One region of the Fulvivirga maritima genome, then DNA from elsewhere that is predicted to be linked to it. Evidence: riboswitches for the same ligand, from Rfam matches in the RefSeq annotation. Region 1 holds a riboswitch; each other region holds the start of a gene.
The links. Region 1 has a riboswitch for cobalamin ahead of LVD15_RS00080 (hypothetical protein). Riboswitches for the same ligand answer to the same signal wherever they lie in the genome.

Region 1 (5,139 bases):
TAAATCTGGCTATTCGGATCTTTATTATATTGAAAATAGCCTCCAGGATATACATCTTCACAGAAATATAAATATTTACCATCTGGCGAAGCATACGGCTCATTCACATCTTGCTGATCATTTTTCCTTTTTGTAAGCTGTAACCCACTACCACCAGTGATATGGTACATCCACATTTCTCCAGCTCCAAGACTACGGCCAGACGTAAAATGCTTTCTGGCTATTAAATAGTCTCCATCAGGAGTCCAAACGGCATTATTTAGCAGCCTGAAATCTTCTTTAGTTACCTGATGGGCATCGGACTCCATCAGTATTCATTACCCAAATATTATCACCTCCGCCGGCATCACTGGTAAATGATATCTTCGTGCCATCAGGATTAAACCTGGGCTGCACTTCAAACCGGCAAGCCCCCGACCGAAGGGCCGTAGCCTTCCCTCCTGCTATAGGCATAATATAAATATCTCCAACAGATCAAATACTACCTGACTGCCATCAGGACTCACGTCCAGGTTCATCCAGGTGCCTTCAGTAGTAGAAAGCGCCATCTCTTTAAAATTCCATTCTCCTTCAGGGTCGGGCCACATCCCATTCCTTCTTATCCTGGGCAGTGACTATCCCTGCAATGCATAATAACACACAGAGGTATAAATATTTCATAATACAGTTTTGGTTTAAGAAAGCCCAAAATATAAGAGATCAATATTTAGAAATGAAGCAAGTATTTATAAGTGGTTATTTTAAAGTCGATTTTCTGGAAGATTTAAATAATCCTAAATACTCATTATTGAATTTCGCAAATCCATACTCATTTAAATCACATTTTACTACCTTTGGTTACCCATCTGAAAATAGAAACGAGTCAAATCATTTATTATGGAATGAGATCCTACCCTATATGAAGACAAGCACGCATTTGTGTTTGATTATGGCGATTCGCTGATATCATTGCTAAACCCTCAGCTAGGAGAACGCATACTAGATGTAGGCTGTGGCACAGGAGAGCTAACCTATGAGATCAGCAGGCTTGGTGCCAATGTAAAAGGCATTGACCTCTCTGAGGACATGGTAAAAAGAGCCAAGGAAAAATACCCGAACGTACCTTTCTCTACTAAAGATGCTGCCCATTTCCACTTCAAACACCCTTTTGATGCTATATTTTCTAATGCTGCACTACACTGGGTAAAAAACTATCAGGGAGCCATTAAATCTATATATAGCAGCTTAAAACATGGTGGACGTATGGTGGTAGAATTTGGAGGAAAAGGAAATGTAGACACCATAATAAGGCAGTTAAAATTAGAATTAAAGCGGGCTGATTATGATCAGGCTGCAGCACTTGAGCCCTGGTATTTCCCTTCTATAGGTGAGTACACTTCTGAGTTAGAAAAAGAAGGCTTTGAAGTAACCCTGGCTCAGCTCTATGAAAGACCTACTCAACTGGCCGATCAGGAAAAGGTATAGAAGACTGGATCACCATGTTTGGCAAAGTGTTTTTTGAAGGCATCAATAAAGTAGAACAGATACAAATAGCCAAGAAAGTACAACAGGGTGTTTTTCACCAGCTGTTTCATAACGACCAATGGTACGCGGATTACAAGCGAATAAGGGTAGTGGCTGTTAAGAAGTAGGGTTTGATTGACATACTTGATCAAAACAACACAAAAGCCCTGCAACCATGCAAGGCTTTTATTTTTTATCTACAAATTGAGATCAAAGACCCCACACCTCTTCCGCAATAGAAACCATGTTTTTCACTTTTTCCCATTGCTGCTCATAGGCTAGTTTATTACCATCTTCTGTAGTATGAGAACCCACATTGAGGACTGAGGCATAAGTGCTCTAAAGCCACATATTCTGAAGCTTCTTTTATTCGGTTCTTAATAGCTTCCTTATCTTCTATATCTCCTGTTTTAGAGGTGATTAAACCCAGCACAATATTTTGATTCTTAGACTTGGCTAATGGAGCAAAATCACCACTACGTTCATCATCATACTCTAAAAAGAAACCATCTATATTCACACTGAACATCTCCTCTGCTATTACATCATAACCTCCAGAGTAGATCCAGGCGGAGTGGAAATTACCACGACAAACATGCATGGTCACCAATAAATCATCTGGCTTATCTTGCAGCGCATCATTCAATATTTAGCAGCCAAACGACCACTTCTACAGGATCAAGTCCTTCTGCTTTAAGCGCCTCACGCTGACCTTCGTCTACCAGCGTGGCCCAATACACATCATCTAGCTGTAAGTAGCGGCATCCTAAATCATAGAAATGCTTAATGGTGAGTCTATATGCCTCCTGATAAGTCTTTTGCCAAATCATAAAATACTAGCATATACAGGCGTATTTCTAATGTTGGGCTGAAAGAACATGTTGGGGCTAGGTATAGTCTGCTTAGCCACAAAATCATCTCCAACATGGGCTTTTAAAAAGGCAAAATGTTTAACAAAAAACGGATGATTGGGGTTATAGCGAATAGGCTCATAAATGTCTATCAATCGGCCAGGAGTGGTAATACCATGAAATTCGTAAGGAGGGCCGTCTATCTGGCGAGTACCAATAAAGTCCTTCATAAAATCAAAGTGCCACCATGAGCGACGGAACTCACCATCTGTAATGCTCTTTAAGCCAGATTCCTTTTGTTTTTCTATCAGTTTTATGATTTCCTGATCTTCTACTTCCTTTAACGCCTCGGCATTAATGGTGCCGGCGGCAAATTTCTCTCTTGCTTCTTTAAGTGCCTCAGGCCTTAGGAAAAGCTCCCCACATGATCTGCTTTAAAAGGAGTCAGTTTTGTGTTTAGGGTTGTTCCCATAATATGTATTACTAATAATTGATTTTAAAATGCTTTATAAGCTCTTTAAAATGCTTCGTAATGCTATGAGAAAAGAAATTTTAGAAATAATAATGTACAGAAATGACAGAGTTTACCTGTTGAGCAACACGCACTACCATTAATGTATTCATTGTAAGACCTAAAGCTTCAAATCGCGAAAGCATTGTCCATTCAGAATAGGCAGGTCTCCTGACTTGTAACCGATTGATCAGCCTTCCCATTCCTGATAAGCTCAGAACAGTGGACATTGAAAATGATGAATCGTTTGGTGTGTTACTTACAGTTGCGCGACAGTTCGTGATTTTCACACGATTCCCTATTAATCTACGTTAAGTAAAACCTTTTCTGATTGATGAAAGTATGTAAAAGAACCAATGAAGGGTAAAGTTAAAGATCCTTTTCAATTTTATAGCATGATTTGCTGGTACCCGGCTAAAATAGCTGTTGCTCTTGTATGAAGATGAATAAAAGATGCGTCACCAATGCCCATAGACTTACAAGTGCCATAATCTAAAGTCTCATCAGGGTGATATTAAAAGAGCCATCTTACTGCAGTTACAAAGCCAATGACTACAAAAATCCCAATAAGCAATAAAATCAAGCCCACGACAAATGCCATTACTTTTCCTTTAAAAGTTTGTTTATTGTTAGAATGACACCCTTTTTATTCGTTTTGGGGGCTGAAAAGTGGGGACGTAATTATTCTTCTTTTTACTGTCTAATTTTAATTCCGACAATTTCTTTTGAGCATATTTAGATAGTTTAGACTTATCTCCACGAAAAACAATTTCTTGCAATATTTGATACCCAGAATAATTAACTGACTTTTCGTAAATGGCAACGCATTTTTTCAATTCGATCGCTGACAGGTTCTGTTAAAATCCAATATTTTCCCGCTGCATCCAAAAAACCACTGTCATAATAAAGTTTGGCAAGTTTATCCCATAATTCAATCTCATTAGGATTCTTTGTATCAAATTCCGCAAGCTATCAGCAGCTTTGAATTTTAGTCCACGATCAATTTCAGAATCGATTCTATCTATTTTTTTCTGTAAACTGACCACTTATGCTTAGCAGACGACAACCTCATATCGCCTTTCATTTTTAAATTAAAACTGACTTGTGAGATATTATGAATTCTGATAATCAGACAATACCCATCTCAATCATAACGATAATTTAATTATTTTAATAAAAAATCAAGCTTAATAGGATTAAAACTTCCCCAGCACATCCAATCCATTTTCCGCTAATAGATCAAGAGACCATATAATTGTTGAGCAAGAGCATTTGGCCTATCTTCACACAAATTTTCTGCAGCATGATCCAAGACAACACTTACAATCTTAAATTGGTAAAAGCATTTACTACTATAGCTATACTGGAAGCCATATCTTATCTGGCTTTGCTTCTAATAGCTATGCCTTTGAAATATTTCATGGATATACCTGAGGCTGTAAAATACACAGGCTGGGCCCATGGACGACTATTTGTTCTCTATGTAACTATGCTGATGGCCTGCTGGATAACCTATCGCTGGAGATTTTTAAGAGTGGTAACATTTTTTGTAGGCTCTCTCCTACCCATTGTTCCTTTTATAATAGAAAAGAGGCTGAAGAAAGAGTATAATTTATGAACAGAAAAACCTGGACGCTCCACTTTCATATAAAAAGCTTTATATCAAACGGTTACAGAAAATGTAGCATTACAAATGCCTTAGGAGTTGAAATTGGAATTTAGTGGAGATGGGGCAGCCTGTAATGAGCTTTAAACTAAATAAACTCAGATTTTCTTAAGCCAAGTTTCGGTTTGTTTAATTTTTCAATCGATTCTCTTACTTGGGCTCTTGTTTCTGATTGCAAAAAAGTTGGGATCAAAACATTTAGTTTAACTCCTAAAATCCGATGAATAATTACTAAATCCTTAAGTGTAAATTGAGAGACCCCATTCATTAATTCACTCATATATGATTTTGGATGGCCTAAGACCAATCCTAAATCTTGTTGGGTCATATCAAACTCTTTAAGCCTTTTTCTAATCACCTCTTTTCGTTTGTTAATGAATTTTTGTTCATAATTCACTATCTCCTCTGCTTTATCAGACTCATCTACTTGTGAATCAGTAATATTTTCAAAATCAGACCATTCTTTATCCTCGTATTCTTTAATCAAATCACGAAGCTTTTTTCTCAAAGGCTTTAACTCTGGATTGTCATCAATCATCAATCGTAATTTACGTTCTAGTAGAGATGCCTTTTCCAAATCATATTCATTCTCCAACCTATCTATATCT
Region 2 (5,139 bases), 2.3 Mb from region 1:
ATCTACTATTACGGGATCGCAGCTGGTTACATGGGCATATGTAGATAACAGCGTAGGAGACAGCGGATCTGTAGTCAGATCCATAATATGCATGCCACTGCGGGTTCCTATAAATAAATGGCCGTTTTTGGGGAATATGGTTTCTATATCCCAGCTGAGCTGAGTATGATTGTCATCAGAGGGGCTTTCTGGAGAGGCCAGGTTAAAGGTTATCAGCTCGCTACTGTTTAAAGTGTATAGGTAATTTCCTGCCAAGGCAAAGCGAGCCATAGATCCGCCCATGCCAGGGTTAGTAGGAGATACTGAATTTCTATTGTCTATAGATTCAAAGGTGCCAATGCCATCAGACAAGGTATAGCCCCAATCATACAAAACAGGGTCTGAGTCCGATCCATTGCAGTCATGGGTAACTACAGTTCTTTCTTCGCTGATTTCCCAGCTAGTGACCAATGCGTCATCGGTGGCGTAGTAGCCATACGTATTATAGGTGTTAAATACATTTTCTTTTCTTCCCGCCTCATGAATATTATTAATGTCACTGATGTCAATAATTACAAGATCTATATAACTATCAGTATATAGCATATTGCCTTTTACTGCCAGGTCATAAGAGCCGGGTACAGTTATAAAACCTTTGTTTACCGGGTTAGCAGGGTCATGATTATCTATAATATGAATACCTTTATTAGGCTCATTAATGAATAAATAAGAGTCTTTGAAGAATATTTTTCCTGTAATTTCTATTTCTTGAGGCTCCGAATATGCTACTTGAGACCTAAGTTCTGTCAGGCTGGTATACACAGGGCGGTAGTTGTATAAAGTTTGTTCATTTTCACATTTATCTTCACATGAAACGAAGGATATGAAAACAAGTAGGATCAGACCGATGTTCAGTTTTGAGGAGGTAGTAGAGGACTTTTTCATGGTGTGATTGGTTTTATTTTATAGACACCGAATCTTTTTATAAGGTTGGAGGGTTGAGTATACTTCTTTCAAAAAATCTATTTTGAATAGCGTTTTAATAGTTAGTTTTGTGCCTCTATAATTAAAAAAATTGAATTATAAAATGTCGCTGATAAAGGCTTCTTTCTTTAAAATACAGTTCGTAGTGGTGCTTTTGGTATTTGTATCAATTAGCGCTTCGGCTCAAATTCTGGGGCAAACACAAGTTGAAGAGCCCGCTGAAGAAGAGGAGGTTCCTACTGACTCACTAGGCAGAAGGTCGCCGCAAGGAACCGTTAATGGTTTTATGGATGCTATATCTGCCAGCAGGTATAAAAGAGCCATTGGTTATTTTGATTTAAATGGAGCTTATGATGCCAGTAATGAAGAGGCTGCTGAGTTGGTGAAAAGCCTGGTGTTTATGCTGGATCAGGGAGGCACCATATTCCCTAATGCCTGGATTAGTGATAAGGAGGAAGGAAACCTGGAAGATGGCTTTAAAAAGGATGTTGATAGGGTAGGGTTTGTTTCTGTTAATAATAAGAACATCGACCTTTTGCTTCAGAAGAAAAAAGATACTGAAGGAAATTATATCTGGCTTTTTAGCTCAGAAACGTTGCTCAATATAGCTTCAGAAAAGGAGAATTTTAAGGAGCCAATTATAAATAAATTATTACCTAATTTTCTGTTAAAAAATAGAAGGTTCGGCTTCTCACTTGGTCAGTGGATAGCTATTCTGGGCATAGTGGTTTTAGTGTATTTCTGTGCCGTATACCTTTCAAAAGGCTTGGTGTTTTTTGTTAAAAAAGTATGGAAAAAGGCTAGAGAGGAGTCTGTTGAAGGGATTATTGATGCTTTTAGTTTTCCATTGAGATTATATCTTGCCATAGTCTTATATCTTAAAGTGTCTCAATATCTGGGTATATCAGTGGTGGTAAGGCAGCAATTCAGTTTTGTTACGGTAATAGTGTTTTGGGCCGCGCTGCTATTGCTTTTATGGAGAATCGCTGATTTCGTAGCTGGCTTTATGGAGCGTAAAATGAGCCTTAAAGGCAATTTGGCCGCCGTTAGTGCTATCATATTTTTTAGAAGAGCATTTTACGTTTCTATTATTATCATAGGCGTTATTATGGCTATCGGGGCCCTGGGCTTTGATATTACTAACTGGATAGCAGCCCTGGGTATTGGTGGTATTGCTATTGCCTTGGGTGCGCAGAAAACGGTGGAAAATTTTGTGGGTAGTGTTACGCTGGTACTAGACAGACCTATTAGAGTAGGAGACTTCTGTAAAGTAGCGGATACCACCGGCACCGTAGAGCAGATAGGCATGCGTTCTACCAAAATAAGAACATTAGACAGAACCATAGTAACCATACCTAATGGTGAGTTTTCTTCTTTAAAAATTGAAAATTATACTCAAAGAGATATGTTTTGGTTTCACCCGGTGCTCTCTATGCGCTATGAAACCACCCCTGACCAGATGCGCTATCTGCTGGTAGAAATAAGGAAGCTCTTATATGCTCACCCTAAGGTAGATCCAGATCCTGCCAGAATACGTTTTACAGGTTTTGGTCCTGATTACCTGCCGCTGGAGATATTCGCTTATGTGAGAGCCATAGATTATAATGGGTTTTTAGAGGTGAAAGAAGACTTGCTGCTCCGTATTATGGATATAGTTGAAGAGAGTGGTACAGGTTTCGCCTTCCCATCACAAACTATTTATATGGCTAAAGATGAAGGCGTTTCTACTGAAAAAGCAGAAGCCATTCACGCTAAGGTAAAGGAATGGAGAGAGAAAGAGCAGATGGAAATACCCAATTTTACCCCAGAAGCTATAGAAGCCCTTAAAAATACCATACCGTATCCACCAGAAGGATCTAGCCAGAATAATAAAGGGTAAATGAAAGGAGTAGTACTTTATTCTACTCCTAACTGAACCTTTTCAAAAAAGAAATACTTACTTTTACGATCAGTAAAGTTCTTTACTTAATTTCATCAAACGGAGTAGGTTACACTTAACGTGCATTAATAGGGAATCTGGTGCAAATCCAGAGCTGTCGCGCAACTGTAATTAACACTAAAGGCTTTTGCCCTTGTGGTCCACTGTTCTGCCTGATCAGAATGGGAAGGACGGCAAAAGCTGTTAAAAGTCAGGAGACCTGCCTTTTCCGCTATGACTTTGCTTTCGCGATATGAAGCTCATTGTCAGGTCTGATGCTTGCTTGTAAAATCACAGGATAGGTGTATGCTGTTGGTATTGGGAGTGGTGCATCTTCACCTTATTTTTCTTCTTATTATCGTCGGGCAAAGCCGAAATTTTGCAATGGACTTTTAGAATACTATTTAAACACTAAAAGTTAAAAAAATGCAAACACACATTCTGGGCTATCCGCGCATAGGTAGCCGACGTGAACTAAAAAGGGCTTGTGAAAGCTACTGGAACGACAAAATTACGCTGAAGGAGCTGGTGCAGGCTGCTAAAGAAATCAGGGAGCATAACTGGAATCTTCAGAAAGAAGCAGGAATAGACCTTATTCCTTCTAACGACTTTTCTTACTATGATCAGGTGCTGGATATGGCGCTCACCGTTAATGCTATTCCCGAAAGGTACCATGATGTAATTCTTAAAGAAGGTAAAACGGAGCTGGACTTGTACTTTGCTATGGCTCGTGGTTATCAGCAAAATGGCTTGGACATAACCGCTATGGAAATGACCAAGTGGTTTGATACTAACTACCATTACATAGTGCCTGAGTTTACTAAAGACCAGCAGTTTAAACTCTTTTCTACTAAAATTATTGATGAATTTGACGAAGCTAAGCGTATTGGTATTGCCTCCAAGCCGGTGATCCTGGGACCTGTTTCTTTCTTGCTTTTGGGTAAGGAAAAAGAAGAGGGCTTCAACCGATTAGAGCTAATAGATAACCTGTTACCAGTTTATTTTGAGCTTTTTGCTCAGCTTAGTGAGCGAGATGTACAGTGGATACAAATAGATGAGCCTTTCCTGGCTATGGACATTGACGCGCCTACTCAGGAGGTGTATAAAAAAGTTTATGCAGAGATCGATAAGAAATTTCCTCACCTGAAAATACTATTAGCTACTTATTTTGAAGGCCTTAAAGGAAATACAGAGTTGGCGGTGTCACTACCCGTTACAGCCCTGCATGTAGACTTGGTAAGAGCGCCGGAACAGCTTTCTGAGGTGCTGGCTAAAACGCCGGATAACCTTTCACTATCTCTCGGTTTGGTAGATGGAAGAAATATTTGGAAGAATAACTTTATTGCCAGTCTAGAACAAATTAAAAAGGCGATTGGAGCATTAGGAAAGGAGAGAATAATGATTGGTACGAGTTGCTCTCTGCTTCATTCTCCTTGTGACTTGTCTTTAGAGACTAAAGAAGATACGCTTACGCCAATAATAAAGAGCTGGCTGGCTTTTGCTAAGCAAAAAGTGGAAGAAGTAGTGACCCTAAGCAAACTGGCAGGTGAAGATAAGGCTGATGTAATAGCTGCCTTACAGGCCAACACCCAGGCGCAGGAAAGCAGGATTACTTCGGCTTTAATTCATAATACGGCTGTTAAATCACGTGTAAATGGTATTGAAGAATCTGATACACATAGAGATCATGAGTTTGCCTCGCGGAAGGCTACGCAGCAATCTGTGCTCAACTTACCTCTTTATCCTACCACTACCATTGGCTCTTTTCCTCAAACTAAAGAAGTGAGAAGCTGGAGGGCTAAATTCAAAAAAGGAGAGCTCTCCCAAAAAGAGTATAATGATCTCCTGGCTGAAGAAACCGCTAAGGCTATAGAGTGGCAAGAAAAAATAGGGCTTGATGTACTCGTGCATGGTGAATTTGAAAGAAATGACATGGTAGAGTATTTCGGAGAAAAGCTCAATGGCTTTGTGTTTACTCAAAACGGATGGGTACAAAGTTATGGTAGCCGCTGCGTGAAGCCGCCTATTATCTATGGTGATGTTTCCCGACCAGAAGCTATGACGGTGAAATGGAGCACCTACGCTCAAGGACTTACAGATAAGTTGGTCAAAGGAATGCTTACCGGCCCAGTAACCATATTACAATGGAGTTTTGTAAGAAACGACCAGCCAAGATCAGCCACCTGTAACCAGATAGCTCTGGCCATAAGAGATGAGGTGGTAGACCTTGAAGAAGCCGGCATTAAGGTGATACAAAT
Region 3 (5,139 bases), 1.2 Mb from region 1:
CTGGAAACTTATTTTCAGTTGTTCTTATCAGAAGCGGAACGACTTATCCATCAAGGATTGATCAAGAAATATCGAACGAATACCAGTAATCAGTCTGCCTTGAAGGGTAAACTATTGGTGCATCAGCAGATCACGAAAAATGCGGTGCATGCCGAACGCTTTTATGTGGCGCATACGGTTTATGATCAGGACAATGTCTTCAATTTCATTCTTAGAGCTGGTCTGGAGTGCGTGGCTAAGGTTGGTTCGGATGCTGTGAGAAGAAATGCGGAAGCTTTATTACTATTTTTTCCGGAATCTAAGAGTAGAGTGATCAATGAAAAGCTCTTTCGGACACTCGCCTATGAGCGAAAAACTGAAAGCTACAAAGGAGCCATTGAGCTGGCCAGAATCATTCTTCTCAATTATCACCCGGATATCAAAGGCGGCCCCAATGACATTCTAGCTATCATGTTTGACATGAACAAACTTTGGGAAAGCTTTATTTATTGGAGTTTGGTGAGGGCTGCATCTGGCAAAGGGGTGAAGGTGTTGGCTCAGCCATCTAAGGCCTTTTGGAAGCCAAATAATGGCTATTCTCGACCTCTTAAACCTGATTTAGTCATCGAACTCTCAGATGATAAAAAAAGTAGTGATCGATACCAAGTGGAAGTTTCAGTCTAAAGTTTCTTTGGAAGATCTTCGTCAGGTATATGCTTACCTCCATTACTTTGAATCAAATGAAGGTTATTTGCTTTATCCAGATCAAGTGAAAGACGCTGTGAGAAAAGAGGATGGTGATTTTCAAAATATCAGTAAAGACAAACTTAGCGATCTTTCCTGTGGATTGATGTTTGCGGATTTGATTATAGTACAAGAGAATAAAAAAGTTTTGAATCGAGAAATAGGTGAAGCTATTCTTAAAGCCATCCAACTGGATTCTGCTGAAAAGTCATCGCGTAAAAGTTAGATGTCTCTTCCTTTACTTTCAAATGCTCTAATATTTCCCAGAGCAATTGACAGGAAATTGGTATATTGATCTACTCCGGTTCAAAATCCCTTCATTTTAAACGGGTACACAATAACAAGAAAATCATGTAATCAGGTAAATCACGCGAAATCAAGGTTTAGACAACTTCTGAAGCAAAGCTTACAATTTAAGAAGATATTTACTCCGAAGTACAACTCAAATCCTGACATCCTTAAATCCTGAAAATCACTATTAAGACAACTCCGGTTCAAAATCCCTTCAATTTAAACGGGTACACAATAATAAAAAAATCATGCAATCAGGTAAATCATGAAAAATCAAGGTTTAGACAACTTCGGAGGCAAAAGCATACCATTTAAGAAGGTATCTAATCTGAAGTATAATTCAAATCCTGACATCCTTAAATCCTGAAAATCATAACTAAGACAATAGAAGAATTAATTAATTTTTTTAAAGACAATATTAGATCATAATCCATAGCTTTGACTCGCTATTGGTTTCATTCTCCTCTCAGGCTGCAATGAATTAAAATGGGAATTCGGTGAAAGTCCGGAGCTATCCCCGTAGCTGTAAGTTTCTGAAAGTTGTTTTACCTCTTGCCACTATTCTGTAGAATGGGAAGGCCAAAAACATTGGAAGCGAGCCAGAAGACCTGCCAGTGGCTTATATTTTAACGGCTTTCGGAGGAAGAGTCAGGAATAAGCTGATAAACCATGATCTATTACATTTCAGGAGGGGAAAGATCCGGAAAGAGTGGCTATGCGCAAAAACTGGCGCTGAGCTTATCGGATAACCCCATATATCTGGCCACTGCCCGCCAGTGGGACGGTGATTTTAAGAAAAGAGTAGCGCGCCATGTCGCCGATAGAGATGACCGCTGGACTACCATAGAGGAAGAAAAGCACCTCAGTAAACTGGATGTCTCTGGCAAGGTAGTGGTGCTGGACTGTATTACACTTTGGCTCACCAACTGGTATGTTGATACCAAGAACAATGTAGATGAATGCCTTGAAAAGGGTAAAGCAGAGCTCTCAGCGCTCTTTCAGCAGGAGGGAACCCTCATCATTATCTCTAATGAAATTGGGATGGGCATACACGCACAGACTGAAGTGGGCCGTAAATTCACAGAACTGCAAGGATGGATGAATGAATTCATAGCCAGCCAATCTGATAAGGCCTTTTTTATGGTTTCTGGCCTTCCTTTAACATTAAAATGACTTACTACATACCTGATTATTATTATTTCTAAAACTCAATCATGCTTCACTTTACTATCCAACCTGTTGCTGATCATCTGGATGATGCTATTCGCAGTAAAATAGACCTTAAGACTAAGCCCATTGGTGCACTGGGGCTTTTAGAAGACACCGCTTTTACCATTGCGCGTATTCAGCAAACGCTAACGCCATCGTTAAATGCACCCACTATTGCCGTATTTGCCGGTGATCATGGTATTGCTAAAACAGGTTTGGTTAATCCCTACCCGCAAGAGGTGACCTACCAAATGGTGATGAATTTTGTAAACGGTGGTGCGGCTATCAATGTGCTATCCAAGCAAAATAACATTGATATAAAGATCATTGATGCCGGTGTAAACTATGATTTCGGCCCTTTTGATAGCATTATAGATGCTAAAATAGCTTATGGAACGGCCAATTATCTGGAAGGTCCCGCCATGACTATTGCCCAATGTGAGCAAGCTATAGCCAAAGGGGCTGAGGTAGTTCAAGGCATTTTTAATAATGGCAGCAACGTTATTGGTTTTGGAGAAATGGGGATAGGTAACACATCATCGGCATCGCTATTAATGAGTGTTATTTGTGATAAGCCTGTAGCAGCCTGCGTGGGTAAAGGCACAGGGGCTAATCAGGAGCAACTAGCAGGGAAGATAAAAACATTGCAACAAGTATTGGAAAAGCACCAAGATCTGGATAAGAATGATCCCATAGCTGTACTCGCTAGTTTGGGTGGGTTTGAAATAGCTCAGATATGTGGTGGAATGCTCAAAGCGGCTGAATTAGGCATGATTATACTGGTAGACGGCTTTATTTGTACTGCTGCTTTGCTGGTGGCCCAAATGATAGAAAAGGCCATTTTAGGTTATTGTGTATTTACTCACCAATCTGAAGAACATGGCCATCAGATGATGCTAAAGACTTTTAACGCCAAACCATTGCTTAAGCTAGGCATGCGACTAGGCGAGGGGACAGGCTGTGCGGTGGCTTATCCTATTGTGCAGTCGGCTTGTACTTTTCTGAATGAAATGGCCAGCTTTGAAGGGGCAGGAGTAAGCCAGCAATCCACGATATGAAAGAACAAATCAGAGTATTTTTTACGGCTTTGATGTTTTATACGCGCATCCCATGCCCTAAATCGGTAGATCATAGCCCGGAATATATTAACAAATCCATTCGTTACTTTCCTTTGATCGGTTGGATAGTTGGTGGCATTGCTGCAGTAGCTTTTTTAATAGGAGCGTGGGCCGTGAATCCTGCGGTGGGTATTGTGCTAAGCATTATCGCTTCGGTGCTGACTACCGGAGCCTTTCATGAAGACGGTTTTGCTGATGTATGTGATGGCTTTGGTGGTGGCTGGACTAAAGAAAAGATTCTGGTTATTATGAAAGATAGCCGAATGGGAGCTTATGGCGTCATTGGCATGATTCTCATCCTGTTGCTAAAGACTAGTCTGTTAGTGGAAATAAGCAATTTGACCGATTTGTGGATTATACTGATGATTATGGTCAGTGCCCATGCCCTGAGTCGTTTTATGGCCGCGACCTTCATATTTACCCATGCTTATGTAAGAGATACAGACGACAGCAAGGCCAAGCCTGTGGCTCAGCAAGCGCATAGAGCTAACCTGATAATAGCTGCATTTTTAGGAGTTATTCCTTTGATAGCCTTGTGTTTGCTTTCCCATAATGCTTTTGTGTTGGCCCTCATTCCGATTTTATATGTTGTGAAGATGTGGTTGGCCAGGTACTTCACCAAATGGATAGGAGGCTATACCGGCGACTGCTTGGGGGCAACGCAACAAGTAACAGAAGTGGCTTTTTATCTATTTTTAATACTGATATGGAAGTTTACTTTATAAGACATACCACGCCGCAGGTGGCTAAAGGCATCTGCTATGGCCAGAGTGACCTTGACATTACTGACTCATTTGAAGCTGAATGCCGACAGCTCAAGCCACAGTTACCCGAGAAGTTCGATACGGTGTATAGCAGCCCTCTCAAACGCTGTACTATTTTAGCGCAGCAACTGACCAGCCAGGTCATAACCGATGACCGGCTCAAAGAAATGAATTTTGGTGATTGGGAAATGAAAAAGTGGGATGAAATTCCTAATGAACCATTAGACTATTGGATGGAGCACTTTGTGACAGCCAAAACCCCCAATGGTGAATCAATGGAAGGCCTTCATGCCCGCGTAAAAGAATGGTGGCAGTCTATTCAAGTAAATGATTCAAAGCAAAAGATTGCGGTAGTGACTCATGCCGGAGTAATAAGAATCATGCATGCGCACCTTAACAACATTCCTTTAAACAAAGCCTTTGAAAATTTCAATATAGGGTATGGGGAGGTTTGGAAATATGATGCCGTATAATTGCGGTCGAGTCATGCTGCCTGACTTGGAAGAGTTGATGCTTCCCGAGTCACTCTGATGCCTGGCAGAGTCGATGCAGCCCGAGTCACTCTGAGGTTCTCGAAAAGTAGACGGTGAAGTACTGATACAAGTGCATTAAGCGACAAACCATTTACTCCTAATCCAGTAGAAAGTCTCCTTCGAGTGCCTCAGGATGACTTTGGGAATGTATTATTACATTTCCTTTCATTGAACTCCATGGTTATTAGAATGAACGGGGTATTGAAGAGCCATTGAAGGCTTACAATCCATAATGTAATCACGATTGAGCCATGCTACCCGAGTCACTCTGAGGTTCTCGAAGAGTAGACGGTAAAGTTCTGATACAATTGCATTAAGAGTCAAACTATTTACTCCTAAGCCAGCAAAAAGTCTCCTTCGAGTGCCTCAGGATGACTTTGGGAATGTATTATTCCATTTCCTTTCATAAAACTCCATGATTAATAAAATAAACGATAGCATAACAGAATCATTGAAGGCTTATAATCCACAATATATTTCCGATTGAGCCAGCGTTCCGAG

Region 2: it holds a riboswitch for cobalamin, as region 1 does, so the genes downstream of both, metE (5-methyltetrahydropteroyltriglutamate--homocysteine S-methyltransferase) here and LVD15_RS00080 (hypothetical protein) in region 1, are expected to answer to the same signal.
Region 3: it holds a riboswitch for cobalamin, as region 1 does, so the genes downstream of both, LVD15_RS21735 (bifunctional adenosylcobinamide kinase/adenosylcobinamide-phosphate guanylyltransferase) here and LVD15_RS00080 (hypothetical protein) in region 1, are expected to answer to the same signal.

The regions. Positions count from the first base shown of each region.
Region 1 is NZ_CP089980.1:4,306-9,444, forward strand. Features, by position in the region: gene LVD15_RS00045 (TolB family protein) at 1-308, opposite strand, end outside; gene LVD15_RS00050 (TolB family protein) at 280-453, opposite strand; gene LVD15_RS00055 (hypothetical protein) at 444-587, opposite strand; gene LVD15_RS00060 (class I SAM-dependent methyltransferase) at 919-1,464, shown strand; gene LVD15_RS00065 (hypothetical protein) at 1,479-1,631, shown strand; gene LVD15_RS00070 (uroporphyrinogen decarboxylase/cobalamine-independent methonine synthase family protein) at 1,790-2,149, opposite strand; gene LVD15_RS00075 (hypothetical protein) at 2,142-2,333, opposite strand; gene LVD15_RS00080 (hypothetical protein) at 2,330-2,584, opposite strand; cobalamin riboswitch at 3,010-3,206, opposite strand; gene LVD15_RS27225 (DUF6584 family protein) at 3,495-3,701, opposite strand; gene LVD15_RS27230 (DUF6584 family protein) at 3,664-3,801, opposite strand; gene LVD15_RS00085 (DUF3817 domain-containing protein) at 4,169-4,483, shown strand; gene LVD15_RS00090 (helix-turn-helix domain-containing protein) at 4,620-5,139, opposite strand, start outside.
Region 2 is NZ_CP089980.1:4,110,647-4,115,785, forward strand. Features, by position in the region: gene LVD15_RS17455 (LVIVD repeat-containing protein) at 1-924, opposite strand, end outside; gene LVD15_RS17460 (mechanosensitive ion channel family protein) at 1,067-2,842, shown strand; cobalamin riboswitch at 2,932-3,123, shown strand; gene metE (5-methyltetrahydropteroyltriglutamate--homocysteine S-methyltransferase) at 3,308-5,139, shown strand, end outside.
Region 3 is NZ_CP089980.1:5,161,671-5,166,809, forward strand. Features, by position in the region: gene LVD15_RS26940 (McrC family protein) at 1-663, shown strand, start outside; gene LVD15_RS26945 (5-methylcytosine restriction system specificity protein McrC) at 617-949, shown strand; cobalamin riboswitch at 1,448-1,644, shown strand; gene LVD15_RS21735 (bifunctional adenosylcobinamide kinase/adenosylcobinamide-phosphate guanylyltransferase) at 1,684-2,187, shown strand; gene cobT (nicotinate-nucleotide--dimethylbenzimidazole phosphoribosyltransferase) at 2,229-3,281, shown strand; gene LVD15_RS21745 (adenosylcobinamide-GDP ribazoletransferase) at 3,278-4,066, shown strand; gene cobC (alpha-ribazole phosphatase) at 4,048-4,578, shown strand.